Regions from separate parts of the Variovorax sp. 10N412 genome, predicted to be linked through region 2. Evidence: predicted binding sites of a transcription regulator. Region 2 holds the regulator's gene; each other region holds the start of a gene.
What was found. Region 2 encodes sigma-54, which starts transcription at its own class of promoters, with help from an activator protein. Its sites were predicted from a motif close to TGGCANGNAANCTGCTTT; they were not measured.

Region 1 (5,700 bases), on a different contig from region 2:
GCCCGACCTCGGCCAACTGCTCGCCCGCGCGCTTCGTGTTCGTGCGCACGCCCGAAGGCAAGGCGCGCCTGGCGCCCGCGCTCTCCAAGGGCAACCTCGACAAGACCATGAGCGCGCCCGTCACGGTCATTGCCGCATGGGACCGCAAGTTCTACGACCAGCTGCCCACGCTGTTCCCGCATGCCGACGCGCGCAGCTGGTTCACCGGCAGCCCCGAGGCCGCGCACGAGACCGCCTTTCGCAATGCCAGCCTGCAGGCGGGCTACCTGCTGCTGGCCGCACGCGCGGTGGGCCTGGACGCCGGGCCGATGTCGGGCTTCGACAAGGCGAAGGTCGAGGCGGCCTTCTTCGAAGGCACCGACTGGAGCGTCAACTTCCTCATCAACCTGGGCCACGGCGACGCGTCGAAAGTGTTCGCTCGCCTGCCGCGCCTGCCTTTCGACGCGGCCTGCGTGCTGGCCTGACGGAGTCACTGCAATGTTGAACGCCATGGTCTCCCACGCTGCTCCATCAAACCCCGCCGGCCTGCCGCAGGGCCTGCCCAAGGCCGACTATCGCAATGCGATGGCGCGCCTGGGCGCCGCGGTGAACATCATCACCACCGACGGCCCCGCGGGCCGCGCGGGCTTCACGGCATCGGCCGTGTGCAGCGTGACCGACGAGCCGCCGACGCTGCTGGTGTGCCTGAACCGCTCGGCGTCGGTGTACCCGGCGTTCAAGGCGAACGGCGTGCTGTGCGTGAACGTGCTGGCCGCGGGGCACCAGTCGCTGTCGGCCCTGTTCGGCGGCAAGACGCCGATGGACGAACGCTTCGCGGCGGGCCGATGGAGCCGCAACACCACGGGCTCGCCGATGCTCGACGACGCGGCCGTGTCCTTCGACTGCCGCGTGATGCACGCGACCAGCGCGGGCACGCACGACGTGCTGTTCTGCGAGGCGGTGGCCATCGCCATCGGCGGTGCGGCGCAAGGGCTCATCTACTTCGACCGCCGCTATCACGAGATCGCGGTGCCGCCGCAGCACTGACTTTTCTCTTGGCAAGGAAAACCCACGCGCGCGATGCGCGTTCCGTGTTGTCCCATGTCCCCTCGGGGAGAGGGAGCAAGACCCAGCGCCTTGCGGCACTCACCGCGGCGTGATGCCCTGAAGAATGATGCGCTGCACGTTCTCCACCGTCTTCTCGAAGAACGCCTCGTCGTCGAGCGTGTGCCCCGACAGCGCCTGCACCTGCACGCCGAAATCCGCGTAGTGCTGCGTGATCGCCCACAGCGCATAGATCAGGTGCTGCGGATCCACCGGTGCCAGCTTGCCCGCGGCCACCCACGCCGCGATCACCTCCGACTTGCGCTCCACCAGCGTGCGCAGCTCGCGGTCGAGTTCGTCGCGCAGCAGCGGCGCGCCCTGGATCATTTCAAGACAGAACAGGCGCGACGCATCGGGCCGGTCGCGCGAGATCACGAGCTTGCGGCGGATGTAGTCGCCGATGGCCTGGCTCGGGTCCTGTTCCGCGCTGAAGCCGCGCAGCGGTTCGAGCCACAGCGCCAGCAGGTCGCGCAGCACGTTGACGTAGAGCTCCTCCTTGTTCGCGAAGTAGTAGAGCAGGTTGCTCTTGGACACATCGGCGCGCGCGGCCACCTGGTCGATCGACGTGCCGTGCAGGCCGAAGCGCGAGAACAGGCCCAGTGCCGCACCCAGAATGGCGCTGCGCTTGTCCTCGATCTGGCGCAGCCGGCGGCTCACCGCGGACGCGCTGCGCACCACGGGTTTCGCACGCTTGCGCGCCGGGCTTTCCTTGCTGGCTTCCTTGCTGGTGTTGGCAGCCAGCGCCTTGGTCTTCGGCATCTTCCCTCGCTCTCTCTATCTCGGTCTTCGGTTTCGTTCAGTACTGCGCACCACTGTAAGGCCACGGTGCATCACCGTGCGCCACGACGGCCTTCACAGGCCGATGCAAGGGCCTTGCCACGCACCATGCTGACGCGGCGATTGCGATTTGTCCATTTGGTCCAACTGGCACAGACGTTGCATGGCGAAAGGCATGCCAAGCAAGAGGAACCCGCCATGACCCTGCTGTCCGTCCCCATCATCGATCTCGCGCCTTACTTCGCCGGCACCGCCGAAGGCAAGGCCGAGGTCGCGAAGAAAGTCGACGAAGCCTGCCGCAGCATCGGCTTCCTCGTCATCACCAACCACGGCATTCCGCCGGCGTTGATCTCCAGCGTGTCGTCGCTCTCGCGCACCTTCTTCGACATGCCGCTCGCCGAGAAGCGCAAGGTCGACCGGCCGCGCGAAGACGCGGTGCGCGGCTACAGCGCGGTGGGCGAGGAAGGCCTGTCGTACAGCCTGGAAGAGGCGGCACCCGGCGACCTGAAGGAGTCGTTCTCCATCGGCCCTTCGAACGTGCCGAACGACGAGTACCACCGCGGCCCTGCCGCAGGCCCGCACTTCGAGCCCAACAGCTGGCCGCCCATCGACGGTTTCCGCGAAGCCTACGAAGGCTACTTCGACGCCATGAGCGATCTGTCTCGCTCGCTGATGCGCATCTTCGCGCTCGGCCTGTCGCTGCCGGAGACTTTCTTCGACGACAAGATCGACGAGCACATCAGCATGTTCCGCGTGCTGAGCTATCCGCCGCAGCGCGAGCAGCCGCTGCCCGGCCAGTTGCGCGCGGGTGCGCACAGCGACTACGGCAGCCTGACGATCGTGCTGCCCGACGACAAGGGCCTGCAGGTGTTCAACAAGGCCGGCCAGTGGGTCGACGTGCCGCAGGTCGAGGGCGGCCTGGTGGTGAACATCGCCGACCTCATGATGCAGTGGACCAACGACCAGTGGGTGTCCACGCTGCACCGCGTGATCAACCCGCCGTTCGAGGTGGCGAGCACCAACCGCCGCCAGTCGCTGGTGTTCTTTCACCAGCCCAACTACGACGCGATGGTGGAGTGCCTGCCGAGTTGCCTGGCGCCCGGCGAGAGCGCCAAGTACGCGCCCATTTCCTCCGGCGATCACCTGACCTCGAAGTTCGTCAAGCAGACGACGTTCGGCGGCACCAAGGCCACCGCCTGACCGGGGCCCCACGCACATGGCGCACCTCTCCTACGTCAACGTCTTCGCCAAGGACGTGGTCGCGCTCAGCGGCTTCTACCAGCGCGTGTTCGGCTTCCCCGAGATCGAGGCGATCCGCTCGCCGATCTTTCGCGGGCTGGACACCGGCAAGTCGAGCCTGGGCTTCAACGCGCTCGACGCCTACGAGTTGCTGCACCTGGCCGAGTTCTCCGACACGCGCGGCGTGAAGTTCCTGCTGAACATCGACGTCGACAGCCAGGCCGACGTGGACCGCATGGTGCCCGTGGCGCTGGAGGCCGGGGCCACGCTCATCAAGCCGCCGTACGTCACCTACTACAACTGGTACCAGTCGGTGCTGCTCGACCCCGAGGGCAACGTGTTCCGCATCAATTTCATGATGTAGCGGCACGCGGCTTTCTTCTCTTTCTTCCCCGTCTCCTCCCATGCTCCTCACGAAAGGTTGCTCCATGCTGCGCACTCCCTCCCACGGCACCACCCTCGGCCTGGCCCTGAGCCTCGCAGCCGGCGGCGCGTTGTTCACGACGCTGCCCGCCGCGGCCGCCGACGGCTTCACGCTGAAGGACAAGCCGAAGATCGCCATGCTCTACTTCGGCCCGAAGAACGACGGCGGCTGGACGCAGGCCTTCGACGAAGCCCGCGTGAAGATCGAAAAGGAGATCGGCCAGAAGATCCAGTTCGTCGAGAACGTGCCCGAAGACGCCTCGGCCATCAAGCCTGCGGCCGAAAAATTCATTCAGCGCGGCGCCAACATCGTCATCGGCACGGCCTTCGGTTATTCCGACAGCTTCAAGGACCTCGCCGCCAAGTACCCCGACGTGGCCTTCCTGAACGGCTCGGGCACCACCAACGGCACCAACCTCGAATCGTTCTACGGCCGCACCTACGAAAGCCAGTATCTCTGCGGCATGGCCGCGGGCGCGGCCTCGAAGACCGGCAAGCTCGGCTTCGTCGCGGCCAACCCCTTCGGCGTGGTGAACTGGACCATCAACGCCTTCGCGCTCGGCGCGCAGAAGATGAACCCGAACGCCACCGTCAACGTGATCTACACCGGCGCGTGGAACGACCCGGTGAAGGAACGCGCCGCCGCCGCCGCGCTCATCGACCAGGGCGCCGACGTGATCGGCCAGCACGTGGACAGCCCCACGCCGCAGATCGTCGCGCAGGAGCGCGGCGTGTACGGCACCGGCCACCACCGCGACCTGCGCCAGTTCGCACCCAAGGCCACGCTGTGCTCGTCGGTGTGGGTGTGGGACAAGTTCCTCACGCCGGAACTGAAGAAGGTGATGGCCGGCGGATGGAAGCCCGCCCCCTACGGCGCCTTCATCGAGATGAAGGACGGCGGCACCGACATCGCGGGCTTCGGCCCCGCCGTGCCCAAGGACAAGGCCGCGGCCATCACCGCCGAGCGCGACGCGATCATGAAGGGCAAGCAGGTCTATGCCGGCCCGCTCGCCGACCGCGACGGCAAGGAGCGCGTGGCCAAGGGTGCCGTGCTGTCCGACGCCGACCTGTGGAAGATGGACTGGTTCGTCAAGGGCGTGGTCACGCAGAAGTAAGCCAGCCAGGACCGAAGACGCCCATGCCCAACGCGCTCGAACTCACCGGCATCCGCAAGTCCTTCGACGGCTTTGCGGCGCTGACCGACGCACACTTCGCCGCCCGCTGGGGCGAGGTGCACGCCCTGCTCGGCGAGAACGGCGCGGGCAAGTCCTCGCTGATGAACATCGCGGCCGGCCTGTATGCGCCCGAAGCCGGCCAGTTGCTGGTGGACGACAACGCGGTGCGTTTCACCGGGCCGCGCGATGCGGCACGGCACCGCATCGGCATGGTCCACCAGCACTTCAAGCTGGTGCGGCCGTTCACGGTGGCGCAGAACATCCTGCTCACCGCGCCGCCGCCGGCCGAGTTCCAGAGCCACGGCGAACGGCTGCGCGAGATGGCACGCGACATCCGCAACAAGGCATCGGAGCTGGGCTTCGACATCGATCCGTCGAAGCGGGTCGACGCCCTGTCCATTGCCGAACAACAACGCGTCGAGATCCTCAAGGTGCTGCTCGCGGGCGCGCGCATCCTGATCCTCGACGAGCCCACCGCAGTGCTTACCGACCAGGAGGCCGCGCGCCTGCTGCAGACGGTGCGGGGCCTGGCGCGTGCCGGTGCCGCGGTGGTGCTGGTCACGCACAAGATGGCCGACGTCAAGACCTACGCGGACCGCGTGACGGTGATGCGCGGCGGCCGCACCGTGGCCACGCTGCAGCCCGCCGAGACATCGGTCGCCGAACTGGTGAAGCTCACCGTGGGCGAATCGATCGCCGCGCAAGGCTTCCAGGCCTCCGCCGCCGCGCGCGGGCCGGTGCGGCTGTCGGTGCGCGGGCTGCGCACGCCGGCCTCGCCCGAAGGCCGGCGCGTGCTCGACGGGGTCGACCTCGAGCTGCACGCCGGCGAAATCTACGGCCTGGCCGGCGTCGGCGGCAACGGGCAGGGCGAGCTGGCGGGCGCGATCATGGGCCTGCCGGGCGAGGCCACCGAAGGCGAGATCGACCTCGCGGGCCATGGCGACCTGAAGACCCTGGCCGCCTCGGCGCGCCGCGGCATCGGCATTGCCGCCATTCCGGCCGA
Region 2 (5,700 bases):
GCTGCCAAGGATTTTGCGCCGCACGACGTGACTTTCTATCTGCGCGAACTCGCGGGCAACCTCCACAGTTACTACGACGCGGAGCGCGTGCTGGTCGACGACGAAACTTTGAAAAAGGCCCGCCTGGCGCTTGTCGCCGCCTGCGCGCAGGTGCTGCACAATGGCCTCGCGATTCTCGGCGTCAGTGCGCCGAGCAAGATGTGAACCTCACCATGAAGAAGACAACCAGACAACGCGGCAACATCGTCATCGGCCTGATCATCGGGCTGGTGCTCGGCCTTGGCGTCGCGCTGGGCATCGCGGTCTATGTGACCAAGGTGCCGATCCCGTTCGTGACCAAGACGCAAAAGGGCGGCGCCGAACAGGACGAGGCCGAAGCCCGCAAGAACCGCGACTGGGACCCGAATGCGCCGCTGGCCGGCAAGGCCGGCGCAGCCAAGCCCGCGCCGGTCGCCACCGGTCCGGTCAACCCGGTCACCGGCGAGCCGGCCGCCGCCGTGGCCCCAGGCGCCCCGCCGCCCACGACCGCACCGCCGGTGCCCGTGGTGGTGGCGCCCAAGCCACCACGCACGGCGCCGGTGCCGGCCGAGGCCAACGCGCTGCCGGCTTCGAACGACCCGCTGGGCGACCTCGCCCGCGCGCGCTCGGGCAGCGTGACCACCGCGTCGGCTGCGCCGAGCAGCAGCACCAACAGCAACGCCGCCAGCAGCTCCGGCGCCGATCCGTTCATGTACTTCGTGCAGGCCGGCGCCTTCCGCACCACCGACGACGCCGAGGCGCAGCGCGCCAAGCTGTCGCTGATGGGCGTGGAGGCCCGGGTCACCGAGCGTGAGCAGGCGGGCCGCACCGTCTACCGTGTGCGCGCCGGCCCGTTCAACAAGAAGGACGATGCCGACCGCCTGAAGGACCGGCTCGACGGCGGCGGCATGGAGTCGGCGCTGGTGCGCGTGCAGCGCTGACCCCGGCCTCCGACACGAATAGCCCTTAAGCTTCGCGCCGCGGCGTTTGCCGCCACGATTCATCGACCCGATCGCGCCCGGGCGCACCGGCTGCGGGGGAACTCCCCGCCGCGCGCCGGCTCAGTCTGCCGTACCAACTGGAGAACCCTTTCAATGAAACGTCGTGACTTTTCGCTGGCCGCCACTTCGCTCGGGCTGCTGTCCCTGGCCGCCAATCCGGCCCACGCCCAGGCGCGCGCGCCCAAGGCAGGCACCGAGTACCTGGTGCTCGACAAGCGCGCACCGGTCGACGCACCGGCCGGCAAGATCGAAGTGGTCGAGTTCTTCTCGTACAACTGCCCGCATTGCAACGACTTCGAACCGGCGCTGGAAGCCTGGGCCAAGACGCTGCCGAAGGAAGTCGCCTTCCGCCGCATTCCCGTGCCGTTCGTGGGCAACGACGTCGAAGCCAAGCAGCGTCTGTACTACGCGCTCGAGGCCATGGGCAAGGTCGACGAGTTCCAGCCGAAGGTGTTCAGCGCCATCCATGCCCAGCGCCAGAACGTGAACGGCGACGCCAACATCATTGCCTGGGCTTCGGCCAATGGCCTGGACGGCGCCAAGTTCAAGGAAACCTTCACCTCGTTCAGCGTCGCCAGCAAGGCCAAGCGCGCCTCGCAGATGACCGACGCCTACAAGGTGGCGGGCGTGCCGGCGATGGCCGTGGCCGGCCGCTGGTATGTGGATGGCGAGACCGCCGGTAACATGACCAAGGTGCTGCAGGTCGTCAACTACCTGATCGGCGAAGCGAAAAAAGGCTGACCCCCGGGGCTGCGCGCATTGACTGCCGCTGCCTTCTCCCTTTTTGCAAGGGATACCTGGCCCGCTTCGGCGGGCTTTTTCATCTGTGCGTGCGGGGCTGGCGCAATCAGCCGCATACAATGCCGAGCAAGTTTCGTGCCTCTATGACATTGCATTCTTACCCCACCACTCCCTCCTTCCTCCGTTGCATCGGCCGCCTGGCTGCCGCCGCGCTGTTGCTGGCCGGCTTCGCCTCGGGCGCCCTGGCCGAAACCGCCGACCGCACCAAGCCGATGAACATCGAGTCGGACGCCATGCGTTACGACGACCTGAAACAGACCAGCGTGTTCACCGGCAACGTGCTGGTCACGAAGGGCACGATCATCATCCGCGGCGCGCGCATGGACGTGCGCCAGGACGCCGAGGGCTACCAGTACGGCGTGGTCACGGCGGCGCCCGGCAAGCGCGCCTACTACAAGCAGAAGCGCAACGCGCCCGACGAATGGATCGAGGGCGAGTCCGAAGTCATCGAGTACGACAGCCGCGCCGACAACGTCAAGTTCATCCGCAACGCCGTCATGCGCCGCCTGCTGGGCGCCACGCCGAACGACGAGAGCCAGGGCGCGCTGATCGTCTACGACCAGAGCAACGACACCTACACCGTCAACGGTTCCACCGTGCCGGCGAACACCGCCGTCAACGCGTCCACCCCGGGCGGGCGCGTGAGGACCATCCTGACACCCAAGGCCGCGGCCGCGCCGGCCGCCGGTGCCTCGGCCCCGGCGGGCGCGAAGGCTGCGCCGCCGGCACCCACCCCGGCGCCCGGCAAGGGCCTGCGCCAGAGCACCACGCTCGACGACGGAGAAACCCGCAAGTGATCGAAACCGCTGGAACGCACGACGCCAACGGCGCGCCGGGCAGCCGCCTGGTGGCGCGCGGCCTGAAGAAGAGCTATGGCAGCCGCACGGTGGTGAAGGACGTCTCGCTCGACGTGCAGAAGGGCGAAGTGGTTGGGCTGCTCGGGCCCAACGGCGCGGGCAAGACCACGTCGTTCTACATGATCGTGGGGCTGGTGCGTGCCGACGCGGGCCAGATCACCATCGACGGCGAGCCCATCGCGCACATGCCGATCCACCGGCGCGCCCGCATGGGCCTGAGCTACCTGCCGCAGGAAGCCTCGATCTTCCGCAAGCTCACGGTCGAGGAAAACGTGCGCGCCGTGCTGGAGCTGCAGAGCGAGCCCGACGCCAACGGCAAGATGGCGCCGCTGTCCAGGCAGCACATCGAGGAGCGCCTGTCCGAACTGTTGTCCGACCTGCGGGTCGATCACCTGCGCGATTCGCCCGCGCTGGCGCTGTCGGGCGGCGAGCGCCGCCGCGTGGAGATTGCACGCGCGCTGGCCACGCAGCCGCGCTTCATCCTGCTGGACGAGCCCTTCGCCGGCATCGACCCGATCGCGGTGATCGAGATCCAGCGGATCATCAGTTTCCTGAAGGAACGCGGCATCGGCGTGCTCATCACCGACCACAACGTGCGTGAGACGCTGGGCATCTGCGACCACGCGTTCATCATCAGCGACGGGCATGTGCTGGCACAAGGCACGCCTTCGGAGATCGTCGACAACGCCGAGGTACGACGCGTCTACCTTGGCGAGCACTTCCGGATGTAAGGGCGGGTGGGCTCTCCATGAAGCAAGGGCTGTCCCTTCGCGTCTCGCAGCACCTGGCATTGACGCCGCAGCTGCAACAGTCGATCCGGCTGCTGCAGCTCTCCACGCTCGAACTGAGCCAGGAGGTCGAGCAGATGCTGGACGAGAACCCGTTCCTCGAACGCACCGCGGAAGAGGCGGCGCGCGAGGAATTCGGGCTCGACGCGGCCGATGCGCCGGTCCCGCGCGATGACGGCGGCGGCGATGGAGGCGACGGCATCGAAGGTGAAAGCGACTTCGCGCCGCCGGCGGCCAGCACCTCTCCTTCTTCCACCGAGACGACGACCAGCACCGCCGACTCCGACGGCCCGGCCACGGAAATCACCGAGCGCGAGCCCGACTGGGAAGGCGACGGCACCGTCGACATGGCCGCGCCCGACGACAGCGAGTGGGGCAGCGACGCCCCCGCGCGCCAGAACAATCTGGGCGACGACGAGCGCGCCGACGCCACCGAGCTCGCGCGCAGCCAGGAGTCGCTGCAGTCGTTCCTGCACCGCCAGGCGCTGAGCCTGCGCCTGAACGAGAACGACAGCGCCGCGCTGCGCTTCCTGATCGAGTCGCTCAACGACGACGGCTACCTCGAAGACTCGCTGCCCGCGCTGGCCTCGGGCCTGGCCGGCGACGACAACGACCAGTTCGACGACCTCGTGCACCACTTCCAGGTGGCGCTCGGCCTGCTGCAGAGCCTGGAGCCCGTGGGCGTGGGCGCGCGCGACCTGGGCGAATGCCTGGGCATCCAGCTGCGCGCGCTGGCCCGCCAGGACGAGACCGAGCAGGAACAGCTGGTCCGCAAGACCGCCATGGCCGTGTGCAAGCAGTCGATGGAACTCTTGGCGCGTCGCGACTTCAAGCGCCTGGCCACGCTCACCCGCACCAGCGAAGAGTTGGTGCGCCTGGCGCTGCAGATCATCGCGCGGCTGGAGCCCAAGCCGGGCCGGCGCTTCGTGGACGTGGAGCGCAACATCGTGGTGCCGGACGTGATCGTCACCAAGACCGGCCGCGGCACCAACATCAAGTTCCGCGTCATGCTGAATCCGGAGGTCATGCCGCGCCTGCGCGTGCACGACATCTACGCGGGCGCTCTCAAGGCGCACAAGGGCGAGGGCAGCCAGGCGCTGTCGCAGCGGCTGCAGGAGGCGCGCTGGTTCATCAAGAACATCCAGCAGCGCTTCGACACCATCCTGCGCGTGAGCAACGCCATCGTCGAGCGGCAGAAGAGCTACTTCGTGCACGGCGAGCTCGCGATGCGCCCGCTGGTGCTGCGCGAGATTGCCGACGAGCTGGGCCTGCACGAGTCGACCATCTCGCGCGTGACCACGGCCAAGTACATGTCCACGCCGTTCGGCACGGTCGAGCTCAAGTACTTCTTCGGCTCGGCGCTGGGCACCGAGACCGGCGGCAATGCGTCGAGCACCGCGGTGCGCGCGCTCATCAAGCAGTTCGTCAGCTCGGAAAGCATCAAGAAGCCGCTGTCGGACAGCCAGATTTCCGAGATGCTGAAAGAGCAGGGCATCGAGTGCGCGCGCCGCACCGTGGCCAAGTACCGCGAGGCGCTGCGCATCGCGCCCGCCAACCTGCGCAAGGCGCTGTAGCAAGCCGACCATGAGCCCTGGCCGCCAGCATCCGATGTCGCGCCGGGGGCTCGGGTTCTTCGCCTTGGTGGCCGTGCTGCTGTTCGCCGGCTGCGCCACCTTGCCCGACGAGGCGCCGCGCCCCGCCGTCAAGGCCATGGCCGTGTCGGCCGATACCGCCCTGGGCAAGATCGCGCTGGCGGCCCAGCCCGACCCTGACCTGAGCGGCTTTCGGCTCATGCCCGGCGGCGACTTCGCCTTCGATACCCGCATCCAGCTGGCGCGCCGCGCCCAGCGCACGCTCGACGTGCAGTACTACCAGATCGAGAACGACGAGACCGGCCGCTACCTGTTGCGCACCCTGCGCGACGCCGCGCTGCGCGGTGTGCGGGTGCGCCTGCTGATGGACGACCTCTACACCTCGGGCGAGGACGAGCTGCTGCTGGCCTTTGCCGCCACGCCCAACGTCGAGCTGCGCCTGTTCAACCCGTTCCCGGCCGGGCGCGGCAGCATCCTGAAGCGCTTTACCGCCTCGCTGTTCGACTTCAGCCGCGTGAACCGCCGCATGCACAACAAGCTGTTCATCGCCGACGGCGCGATGGCGGTGGCGGGCGGGCGCAACATCGGCAACCAGTACTTCCGGCGCACCGCGGGCGAGAACTTCCTCGACCTCGACACCTTC
Region 3 (5,700 bases), on a different contig from region 2:
GGGCGCCGGCGCGGGGGCGCCCCGGCTCTCGTCGCTGCGGCTGGGCCCGTTGCGCATTCCGGTCGACCAGGGCGCCAGCATGCAGGTGCCGTTTCGCGGGCCCGGCGGCGCGAACGGCGGATCGTTTCGCTATGTGCCCGCCGCCGACGTGCTGGAAGGCAAGCTCGCATTTGGCGAGCTGAAAGACAAGATCGTGCTGCTCGGCGCCACCGCGCCGGGCCTGCAGGACCTGCGCGCCACCCCCGTGGACGCAGCGTTTCCGGGCGTCGAGGTGCATGCCAACGTCGTCTCCGGCCTGCTCGATCACCGCCTGCTGAGCGTGCCGGACTACGCGCCGGGCTACGAGGTGCTGCTGCTCCTGGCGGCGGGGCTCGTGCTGGCCTTCGGGCTGTCGCTGCTGTCGGCGTCGCGCGCCGTGCTGCTGGCCGCCGGCACCGTCGCCGCGCTGGTCGGCCTCAACCTCTGGCTCTACGTGGGCCACGGGCTCGTCCTGCCGCTGGCGTCGGCGCTGGCCATGACGGCGCTGGCGTTCGTGCTCAACATGAGCTGGGGCTACTTCGTCGAATCGCGCGCCCGGCGGGGGCTGGCCCGGCTCTTCGGCACCTACGTGCCGCCGCAACTGGTCAACGAAATGATGGCGCACCCCGACCGCTACAGCATGCGCGCCGAGAGCAAGCCCATGACCGTGCTGTTCTGCGACATGCGCGACTTCACCCGCCTGTCGGAGCAGATGGCGCCGGCCGAGCTGCAGGCCTTTCTCAACACCGTGTTCAGCCGGCTCACCGACGTCATCAGCGCGCACCGTGGCACCGTCGACAAGTATATGGGCGACTGCGTCATGGCCTTCTGGGGCGCGCCCATCGACACGCCCGACCACGCCACGCTCGCCGTGCAGGCCGCCCTGGACATGGGCGACGCCGTGCGCGACATCAACCGCATCCACCGCGACAGCGGCCGGCCGGAGATCAGCGTGGGCATCGGCATCAACAGCGGCGTGATGAGCGTGGGCGACATGGGCTCGACCGAGCGCCGCAGCTACACCGTGGTGGGCGACGCGGTCAACCTTGCGTCCCGGCTCGAGGGCCTGAGCGGGCACTACGGCGTCGAAATTGTCGCCAGCAGCGCGACCCGGGCCATGGCGCCGGGCCATCTCTGGCAGGAGCTCGACAGCGTGCGCGTCAAGGGCAAGGCCCAGGCGGTGGCCGTGTTCACGCCGCTGGTCGCACGCACCCCCGAATCCGTCGAGCACGCCCGCCGCATGCTCGAGCGCTGGAGCGACGTGCTCGCCGCCTACCGGCGCCAGGACTGGGCCCTGGGCCGAAGCCTGCTCGCCCCCTTGCTCGCCGAGGATGCCAAAAAAGTCCTTTACCAGCTCTACGCCCAGCGTTTAGCCTCGATGGCGTTGCGTCCGCAAGACCCGAACTGGGACGGCGCAACCCGGTTCGAAACCAAATGACGGCAGACACACACAAGGGGTCTCTCACAATGCAGGTTCGTGTGCTGGGTTGCTCGGGCGCCATCGCCAAAGGCTGCCGCACCACCTCGTTTCTGGTCGACACCGACCTGCTCGTCGACGCGGGCACGGGGGTCGGAGACCTCACGCTCGACGAAATGGCCGCCATCGACGACGTGGTGCTCACCCACAGCCACCTCGACCACATCGCTGCGCTGCCCCTGATGCTCGACGCCGTCGGCAGCCGCCGCGCCCAGCCGCTGCGCGTGCATGCGCTGAGGGCCACCATCGAGGCGCTGCGCACGCATGTGTTCAACAACGTCATCTGGCCGGACTTCGAGAACATTCCGAGCCAGGAAGCGCCCTTCGTGAGCTTTCATGACATTGCGGTCGGGCAGTCGCTGCACCTGGGCAGCCGCGTGCCCAAGCGCATCGAGGTGCTGCCGGCCGTGCACACCGTGCCGGCCTGCGGCTTCGCCGTGCGGCGCGCCGAAGGAGGCGCTCACTGGGTTTTCACCGGCGACACCGAGCGCAACGCGCCCTTCTGGAAGCGCGTGAACGCGCTGGACGTGGCAATGCTGGTGATCGAGACGGCCTTCAGCAGCCGCGAGCAGGCGCTGGCCGAGCGCAGCCTGCACCTGTCGCCGTCGGTGCTGGCTGACGAGCTGGCGCAGATCGATCCGGGCAAGCAGTACCCGATCTACATCACGCACACCAAGCCCGCGGAGACCGAGGAAATCATGAGCCAGATCGAAGGGCTGGCGGCCCGGCAGGTGGCGGGGCTGGCGCAGCGGGACATTCGCTGGCTGAGGGCGGATGGGGTGCTGACGTTTTGAGTTCGTTGGAGCTGAAGAGTGACAAACATGTCACCGGTTGTTGCCAGCACAGCCAAGAAGTGTCACGCGCTGTAACTGAAGTGTGAACAAATGCACTACTTTGACTGTGTAAACGATTGAAAGCCGGTTGGCACAGATGCTGCGGAAGGTACTGCGCTCCGGGCAGGTTCCCGGGCTCAACCAACCAACCTGGAGTTAGTTCATGAACCATCGCACTCTCGCCCGCCGCGCACAGGCCGGCTTTACACTTATCGAATTGATGATCGTCGTGGCGATCATTGGTATCTTGGCTGCTGTGGCTCTGCCGGCTTATCAGGATTACATTGCTAAGTCGCAAGTTGCGGCTGGTTTGGCTGAGATTTCGCCCGCCAAGACCAATATCGAAACCAAGATCGCCGACGGCCTCGCTGCAGACATCGCTACCGGCAACGCCGGTGTGCTCGCTGTGGGCTTGACCCCCAACCCGTCGACCGGCGTTGCATCTGATCGTTGCACATATGACGCAACAGTGACCGCTGCATCTGGTGCGAGCGTCGTGAGCTGCACACTGAAGGGCAATTCACAGGTCGTGGGTCAGAAAATTATCTGGACCCGCGGCGCAGACGATAAGACTGCTGGAACTTCCGGCGCATGGACATGCTCAACGAACGTTGCTGCAAAACTGCGTCCTCAGACTTGCCAGACTGCTGCTGCGACTTAATCACACGTCCCGCATTTAGTCAGCCGCCTTCGGGCGGCTTTTTTTTGACAAAAAAGCATGGACATCAGCAGGCTTCATACTCATAGCCCGATGGCCGTGTTGAGCGAATATCGTAATCTCAATACGATTGATCGATCTGTCCGATCAAAGTAGAGTCCGATCGTGCGCAAACCCGAACTTTCAGCTTCAAAAATCGCTAATAGGACAGAACTACCGAAAAAAAAGGAGCGCGCGGGGATCACAGTTCTGCTGCTTGTGTCGTTGGTGCTAATAATCGTCGCTCCGAACGTCATGGCTGTGCGCAACGCTGCCAATGTTTTGGAGGCAACATATGTAGAAAGCATCGCATTTGCGATCTGTTTTTGGCTTCTGACCTTTGCGGTCGTGCCCCGTCTATGGATGGGCCTTATCGTCGCGACTTTGTGTTCGCTTTGGTGGCCGGTTGAAGTTTTCTTGCGTCTTGCCTTTGCGCAGCCTGTGACGCCGACCTCCGTCGGCATGGCAATGGAGACGGACGCACGTGAACTCTCCGAGTTTTTAACAACATTAGGGTGGAGTGTTTTACTTCCGCTACTGTTCATCCTAATTTCCATTGTCGTAGGGCGGCGCCTCTATCGTGGGCGGGTGGAATGGACGCACCGATCCCGCTGGTGGGTCTTATTGGCCCTTCCGGTCATTCTGTGTGCGCCCATGCTTACGTATATGAACGAGGGTGATCCTGCTGTTACCTCTGAGCCTTTCGTCAGCAGAGCGGGCAGCTTGCTAGCCAGATTCGGGGCGGTCTATCCGCTTGACTTGCCCCTGTCGATTTTTTCAATACGGCAAGATGCATCGATTGTTCGGCAGCTTAGGGCGGAACTGGCTGGCTTCGACTTCACGCCGAAGCTTACCGATGCTTATCCAGATACTGTGGTCTTAGTTATCGGAGAGTCTTCTCGCTCTGATCGCTGGCAGCTGTTTGGTTATGAGCGCCCCACTACGCCGCGACTATCGACGATGAGCGATTTGATCCTGTTTCCGGACGTGGCGACCGAGTCGGTCGCCACGCGATATGCGGTGCCGAACCTGATTTCCCGTCGCCCCTTGCTGAAAAGCGACGGCAGTGTCGCTCTTCGGCCGGAGCCTTCTATCCTGGCGGCGTTGAAGCAGGTGGGCTACCGGACATTTTGGTTGTCCAACCAAGGAGTAGGTGGTTTCTACGAGAGCCCCATTGCCATGTATGCCGGCGATGCGGACGAAGCCACTTACTTCAACCCAACCAGCTATGACGCGCGAGGAACTTACGACGAAGTGCTTGTCGAGCCGTTGCGCCGAAAACTGGATATTTCGGGAAAGAAGTTTATTGTGGTGCATACGCTGGGAAGCCATTTTGATTTCTCCCATCGCTATCCGCCCGCTTTTGACATCTACCGTCCTTCGTTGACGACTGTTCCGGCGCAGGATGGCATTAAAAACAACTCCTCGCTTGCTGTTCAGGTTAGTAATGCCTACGACAACAGCATCGAGTACACGGATTTTCTGTTATCTCAAATCATCGAAGCTGTCAGTCGAAAAGGTGATGCGGCACTAGTGATGTACATTTCTGATCACGGGCAGGATGTATTTGACGAACAATGCAAGGCGATGAGCATCACGCGAAATTCAAGTCATTCGTTCACTGTTCCGGCCTTCATTTGGGCTAGCGAAAAGGCGAGACTGAGGATCGGAGATAGACTGGCGATGCTCTCAAAATCGCGAGCGCGGCCGAAGAGTTCCAGTGCCGTGCCGCAGACACTGCTTGATCTTGTTGGTGTTGCCACACCAATTGACTCGAGGACGGCGACTTGGTTTGATGAGGGTCATCGACCACGACGCGTCTTCGCTAATAACGGCTGGGCTGATTTTGACAAGTCGGTAGCCCGAAATCCTTGCGAAATCAGACCTTAAAAGCGAATGAGATGCTCAGCGATTCCTGGAGTATTGGAATTTTTCTGTCGGCGAATTATTTGATTTTTTTAGGCCTTGGCGCACTGAAATAGCATCTGACGTTTGGAGCCAGCAATGCCAAAATCGTTTAATTGAATTTTGTAACGGGTACATCGTTAAATTGGCTTGATGCTTGTTTTTGGCAAAACTCGGCTCCGGTTCGATACGCAGGCAGAATCGGCGCGATGAATTTACCCACGGCGACGCATCCAATCAGTAGCGATGCGTCTGCACAGGCTCTCGCCTCTATTTTCTGCCCCTCGCTGATCGCAATGCCATTCATATGGCCTGTGGCGGCCGGCCCGTCGGTCAACGTCTGGCAGCAGTTGGCGTCTTGGCTCTCCATCGCGCTGTTGCTGGTCTTGGCAAAAGCAAGATTTAGCTTTGTGAGCCCCTGGGTTATCGCTTGGCTCGCGGTATTAGCGTTCCTTGTCACCGCTTCTGTCGACTCCGGGCTTGGCCTCGGCGCCCGCATCCCCGCGGTCGTTGCCATCGTCGTCGCCGCCATGGCAGCCAGCGTGGGCTCGAGCCTCGTCAACCGCGGTACCCGCTGGCACGCGGTCATCGCACATGGCTTGCTGGGAGCCGGACTCATCAGTGCCGTGCTCGGCCTGCTCCAGTACTACGGGTTGGCAGAACATCTGGAGCCGTGGACGACCTCGCCCGCAGTCGGACAGGCTTTCGGCAACCTGCGCCAGCGCAACCAGTTTGCCAGCTTGATCGGCATGGCCCTCATTGCCGCGCTC
Region 4 (5,700 bases), on a different contig from region 2:
GAAGCCGATGCCCACGCCGCCCGTGAGCATCTCGGCCGCCACGATCACCAGCCAGGCGGTGCCCACGGCCAGCCGCACGCCGGTCAGCATGTACGGCAGCACGGCGGGGAACAAAATCTTGGTGAGGATCTTCCATTCGCTCAGGTTCAGCACCTTGGCCACGTTCATGTAGTCGCTGGGCACGCGCTGCACGCCCACGGCGGTGTTGATGACCATCGGCCAGATCGAGCAGATGAAGATGGTCCAGATGGCCGCCGGGTTGGCGCCCTTGAACACCAGCAGGCCGATCGGCAGCCAGGCCAGCGGGGACACCGGGCGCAGCAGGCTGATGAGCGGGTTGAACATGCGCGCGAGGAACTCGAAGCGCCCGATGGCGAAGCCCGCCGGAATGCCCACCAGCGCCGCCAGGCCGAAGCCCAGCGCCACGCGCTGGAGCGACGAGAGCACGTTCCAGCCCACCCCCTGGTCGTTGGGGCCCTTGCTGTAGAACGGGTCGCTGAACACGGTCACGGCCTGGTGCCACACCGCGAGCGGCGTGGGAAAGCCGGTGGTGCTGTTCACGGCAATGAGTTCCCACACCAGCAGCAGCAGGCCGAAGCCCGCGAGCGGCGGCAGCACGCGCATCCAGAAGGCGCGCAGGTCCAGGGGCGTGCGTTGCCTTGGCTCTCCCTGCACCGCGGGGGCGGCCGCAGGTTGAGGGGCCTCAGCCGCACGCGCTGGCGCGGGCGGCAGGGGGAGAGACGCATCGAGGGGCGAATGAAAGACAGCGCTGACCATGGTGTTCTCCTCAGGCATGCAGCTTGAAAGACTCGGCGTACTTCTTCGGATCCTTGCCGTCCCACACCGTGCCGTCGAACAGCTTGCTGGTGCGCATCGCGTCCTTGGGCACCGGCGTCTGCGTGGCGGCGGCGGCCTGCTTGTAGATGTCGATGCGGTTGATCTCAGTGGCCACCTTCAGGTAGTCGGGGTGTTCCTTCAGCAGGCCCCAGCGCTTGTGCTGCGTGAGGAACCACATGCCGTCCGACAGGTAGGGGAAGTTCACGGCGCCGTCGTTGTAGAACTTCATGTGGTTGGGGTCGTCCCAGCTCTTGCCCAGGCCGTTGGTGTAGCGGCCCAGGATGCGCTGGTTGATGGCGTCCACGCTGGTGTTGACGTAGCTCTTGTCGGCGATGGTCTCGGCCATCTTGTTCTTGTTCTGCAGGCCGGCGTCGATCCACTTGCCGGCCTCCAGGATGGCCGCGGTCACGGCGCGCGCGGTGTTGGGGTACTTCTTGACGAAGTCGCCGGTGGTGCCCAGCACCTTCTCGGGGTGGTCTTTCCAGATGTCCTGCGTGGTGATGGCCGTGATGCCGATGCCGTCCATGATCGCGCGCTGGCCCCAGGGCTCGCCCACGCAGTAGCCGTCCATGTTGCCGATGCGCATGTTGGCCACCATCTGCGGCGGCGGCACGGTGATGTTCTTCACGTCCTTGAAGGGATCGATGCCGGCCGAGGCGAGCCAGTAGTACAGCCACATGGCGTGGGTGCCGGTGGGGAAGGTCTGGGCGAAGGTGTATTCGCGCTTCTCGGTGGCGATGAGCTTGGCCAGCGAGGCGGCATCGACGGCCCCCTTGTCTGCCAGCTTCTTCGACAGCGTGATGGCCTGGCCGTTGTTGTTCAGGGTCATAAGCACGGCCATGTCCTTCTTCGGGCCGCCGGCGCCCACGTGCACGCCGTAGACGAGGCCGTAGAGCACATGGGCGAAGTCGAGCTCGCCGTTGACGAGCTTGTCGCGCACGCCGGCCCAGCTGGCTTCCTTGCTGGGGACGATCTTCACGCCGTATTTCTTGTCGATGCCCAGCACCGAGGCCATGACCACGCTGGCGCAGTCGGTCAGCGGAATGAAGCCGATCTTCACTTCTTCCTTCTCGGGCTTGTCCGAGCCCGCGGCCCAGACGGCCGAGCGCAGGGCGGGGTCGATGCCCACGGCGCCGATCGCGGCGGCTTGCAATACGCGGCGTCGGCTGAGGCGGGTTTTGAGCAGATCGGTCATGGGGCGGGGCTCCGGTGGAAGACGAACAAACAGAAAAGACGAAACCAAAACGGAAACGAAAAAAGGCGTCCGCACCGCGCAGGGGCTGCTCGAGAACGAGCCCTTGCGGGATGGGGACGCCTTTGTCCGGTCAGTGGGAAGCACCCGCCGTTGGGTGCCGCCTGCCTGAAGACCCATTGGGGGGTCTGTAGGCATGCTTACACGCAAACACTGTGCCAGCTGGTCAGGCCACCGGTTTGCTATCAATAAAGAAGCGTGACGCGGCCTGTCGACGCGGCCAAGCGCCGCATTGGCCTATGAAACCGGCGCGGGCACGTTTGTTGTGCGCTGCACCAAGTTGAAACCTTTGCCCTTTGCGTTTCAGCGCGGTGGCGCGCGGTCGACCACGGGCAGGTAGTCGGCCATGGCCAGCATCGACTCGGCCACGTCCACGAGCCGCCGGTTCTGGTTCATGGCGGTCTGGCGCAGCATCTTGTGCGCGTCTTCTTCGCTGAGGCGGCGGTGCGCCATCAGCAGGCCCTTGGCACGCTCGACGACCTTGCGTTCGTTGAGCGAGGCGCGCACGGTCTCGAGCTCGTCGCTCATGGCCTGCAGGCGCAGCGACTGCTCGCGGACCATGTCGACCACCGAGCGCTCCAGGTGCCGGCCGAACTGCGCGGGCGCGGCGGCCTGGGCGTCGGCGTCGTCGAAGAACAGCGCGCCGGCCTGCGGGACCAGCGTGTCGAGCACTTGCTGGTACTCCTGCAGCTCGTGGCGCGCCTGCGCGGTCTTGTGCTCGCACAGGGCGCGCAGGTCGGCGGCCAGGCGGTCTTCCACCGTCTTCATGGCGTCGATGCGGCGGGTGCAGCAGTCGAACCAGGCCTGGCTCAGCGGGGCGTCGGCCTGTGCGGGGGAAGCGCCGCGCCGCCGCATGCGCTCCAGCTCGGCCAGCATGGCGTCGGGCTGGCTGTCGCGCCACAGCGCGAGCACGGTGTCGCCCGAAAAGTCGGTGAAGACCTGGAAGCAACGCTCCTGCGACTCGATCAGGTGCAGCCATTGCAGGCGCTGCGCCTCGTCGCTTCGGCCCAGCGCGAGCGCGGCGGCCCCGAAAGCGCGCTCCTGGCCGGCGAACTCCTTGCCCTGCATGAAGTTGAACATTGCGACAAGCAGGCGCGAGATTTCGGGGTCGGCGGCGCCGTCGGCCGCTTCGAACACCACCGACAACAGGCCGGCGATCAGCTTGGCGAAGGCCGCGACCGCCTGTGCCGGCTTGAGTTCCAGTGCGTCGATGCGGCGGCGCAAGGCGGGCAGTGCGTCCAGCCCCGGCAGCACGAAGGCGATGCGGCTGAACAGTCGCGCGCCGTTGCCCGCGCCCACGCCGCGGTGGTCCTCGGTTGCCAGTTGGTCGAAACCGGCGCGCACCTCTTGCTCGAGCGCCAGGCATTCGGCGATCTGCGGGCCGCGCTGTTCCGCGAAGCGGGCGCCGCGGGTGGCGAGGAAGATGTTCGACATGCCGCGCTCGCGCTGCAGCGCGTGCACCAGGCGGCCGATCACGCTCACCAGCTCGCTGGTGCGGGCGAGCTGGTCCAGTTCGTCGATTTCGCAGCGGCGTGCGGCGATGAGGAAGCTCAGTCCGGATTTCATGGTGGGGCGCGGGGAATGCGCAGGGTCGTTTCAAGTATTGCAACATCCGTGCCTCCGGCGCGCGCTTGTCCCTTCGCGGGACGGGCGCGGCAGGCGCCACCTACACTCGGCGGCATGCTCTTGTTGGGAATCGAATCATCCTGCGATGAAACCGGCGTGGCGCTGGTCGAGTCGCACGGCGACGCGCTGCCGGTGCTGCTTTCGCACGCGCTGCACAGCCAGATCGCCATGCACCAGGCCTACGGCGGCGTGGTGCCCGAACTGGCCAGCCGCGACCACATCCGCCGCGTGTTGCCGCTGACCGAAGCCGTCATGGCCGAGGCCGGCCGTTCGCTCGCCGACATCGACGTGGTGGCGTACACGCGCGGCCCGGGCCTGGCGGGCGCGCTGCTCGTGGGCGCCGGCGTGGCCTGCGCGCTGGGCGTGGCGCTGGGCAAGCCGGTGTTGGGCGTGCATCACCTCGAAGGGCACCTGCTGTCGCCGTTCCTGAGCACCGATCCGCCGGAGTTCCCGTTCGTCGCGCTGCTGGTGTCGGGCGGCCACACGCAGCTGATGCGGGTGGACGGCGTAGGCCGCTACGCGTTGCTCGGCGAGACCATCGACGACGCGGCCGGCGAGGCCTTCGACAAGAGCGCCAAGCTCATGGGCCTGCCGTACCCCGGCGGCCCGTGGCTCGCGAAGCTGGCCGAGGGCGGCAATGCCACGGCCTTCAAGCTGCCGCGCCCGCTGCTGCACAGCGGCGACCTCGACTTCTCGTTCGCCGGACTGAAGACCGCCGTGCTCACGCAGGCCAAGAAGCTCGGCGACACGCTGGAGGCGAACAAGGCCGACCTGGCGGCGTCCACGCAGGCGGCCATCGTCGAGGTGCTGCTGAAGAAATCGCTCGCCGCGCTCGACCAGACCGGGTTGAAACGCCTGGTGGTGGCGGGTGGGGTGGGGGCCAACGCGAATCTGCGCGAGCAACTGAATGCCGCCTGCGCCAAGCGCCGGGTGCGCGTGCACTACCCCGAGCTGCACCTGTGCACCGACAACGGCGCCATGATCGCCATGGCTGCCGCGATGCGCCTGCAATCCGGCCTGTCGCAGGCCAGCGAGCGCTACGCGTTCGACGTCAAGCCGCGATGGCCCATGGCGTCGCTGTCGCCCGAGGCAACGCTGTCAGAGACTGCGTAACCGGTTGGCGTGCTCGGCCGATCGACGGCAGCGGCAGCACGTCGAGCATGTTGCGCCAGAGCTGGCGCCATTGCGGCCAGTCGTGGCCGCCTTCGGTGGTGAATACCTGTCCCGACGGCAGGGCGTCGGCCAGCAGCCTGTGGTTGTTGACGAAGCGGTCCTCGAGACCGAACCCCAGGTAGAGCGGCGGCAGGTCCTTCGAGGTCTGGTCCTGCAGGTACTGCTGGAAGAAGGGCCACAGCTTGCGGTCGGGTTCCTCGTCGGGCTGCGGGCCGGTCGGGGCCTGCCATGTGCGCAGGCCGCCGGCCTTCTTGATCTCCGCGCCGAGCACGCGCCGCCCGAGGTAGGGCGCCAGGGCCACGATGCCGTCCACCGAGCCCGGGCGCGCCAGCTCGTGGATCAAGGCGCCGAAGCCGCCGATGGAAATGCCCACGAGCCAGATCGACTTGTAGCCCTTGGCGCGCTGCGGCTCGATGACATCGGCGTGCAGGCGGTCGCTCAGGGTCTGCTCGTAGTAGTAGGAGACGTCCGCATCGACCAGCAACGCATCGGCTGCCAGGTGGCGTTCGCGCACTGCGGCGATGAATCCCTCTCGCTCGAACTCGTCGGGCTTGAGGTACGCACCCGGCAGGAAGATCAGGAGCGTGTCTGACTGTTCGTCGGGACTGGCGGGTTGGAGATGTGTTTGCATGGTGCCGTGAGGGGGCACCCGACCCGCACCGTCATGGAACTCGATGCGTTTACGAGACGCCCACGAAGAAGAAAGTACTAAGAAAACGTCACATGATGTGACGTTATGCGGCCCTATTGTGGATAGGGAGCATGTTCAAAGTCAAAGTGAACCTTTGGTGACACTTTCTTCTTGTGGGCTT

Region 1: AC1DJH_RS26890 (isopenicillin N synthase family dioxygenase) is a predicted target of sigma-54. The motif match lies at 2,009-2,026, and genes of this name have one in related genera.
Region 3: AC1DJH_RS10380 (pilin) is a predicted target of sigma-54. The motif match lies at 2,418-2,435, and genes of this name have one in related genera.
Region 4: AC1DJH_RS22995 (CmpA/NrtA family ABC transporter substrate-binding protein) is a predicted target of sigma-54. The motif match lies at 2,233-2,250, and genes of this name have one in related genera.

What each region holds. Positions count from the first base shown of each region.
Region 1 covers NZ_JBFTIO010000016.1:45,843-51,542, reverse strand. The annotation lists gene AC1DJH_RS26905 (malonic semialdehyde reductase) at 1-464, shown strand, start outside; gene rutF (NADH-dependent FMN reductase RutF) at 478-1,026, shown strand; gene rutR (HTH-type transcriptional regulator RutR) at 1,126-1,842, opposite strand; gene AC1DJH_RS26890 (isopenicillin N synthase family dioxygenase) at 2,059-3,060, shown strand; gene AC1DJH_RS26885 (VOC family protein) at 3,077-3,463, shown strand; gene AC1DJH_RS26880 (BMP family ABC transporter substrate-binding protein) at 3,528-4,637, shown strand; gene AC1DJH_RS26875 (ABC transporter ATP-binding protein) at 4,661-5,700, shown strand, end outside.
Region 2 covers NZ_JBFTIO010000006.1:232,896-238,595, forward strand. The annotation lists gene argS (arginine--tRNA ligase) at 1-204, shown strand, start outside; gene AC1DJH_RS16950 (SPOR domain-containing protein) at 213-959, shown strand; gene AC1DJH_RS16955 (thiol:disulfide interchange protein DsbA/DsbL) at 1,113-1,760, shown strand; gene lptA (lipopolysaccharide transport periplasmic protein LptA) at 1,904-2,617, shown strand; gene lptB (LPS export ABC transporter ATP-binding protein) at 2,614-3,408, shown strand; gene rpoN (RNA polymerase factor sigma-54) at 3,426-5,039, shown strand; gene AC1DJH_RS16975 (phospholipase D family protein) at 5,050-5,700, shown strand, end outside.
Region 3 covers NZ_JBFTIO010000003.1:230,316-236,015, reverse strand. The annotation lists gene AC1DJH_RS10390 (CHASE2 domain-containing protein) at 1-1,456, shown strand, start outside; gene AC1DJH_RS10385 (3',5'-cyclic-nucleotide phosphodiesterase) at 1,486-2,289, shown strand; gene AC1DJH_RS10380 (pilin) at 2,492-2,989, shown strand; gene AC1DJH_RS10375 (phosphoethanolamine transferase) at 3,152-4,915, shown strand; gene AC1DJH_RS10370 (PglL family O-oligosaccharyltransferase) at 5,140-5,700, shown strand, end outside.
Region 4 covers NZ_JBFTIO010000011.1:67,160-72,859, reverse strand. The annotation lists gene ntrB (nitrate ABC transporter permease) at 1-777, opposite strand, end outside; gene AC1DJH_RS22995 (CmpA/NrtA family ABC transporter substrate-binding protein) at 788-2,032, opposite strand; gene AC1DJH_RS22990 (nitrate- and nitrite sensing domain-containing protein) at 2,393-3,655, opposite strand; gene tsaD (tRNA (adenosine(37)-N6)-threonylcarbamoyltransferase complex transferase subunit TsaD) at 3,770-4,828, shown strand; gene AC1DJH_RS22980 (alpha/beta hydrolase-fold protein) at 4,767-5,519, opposite strand.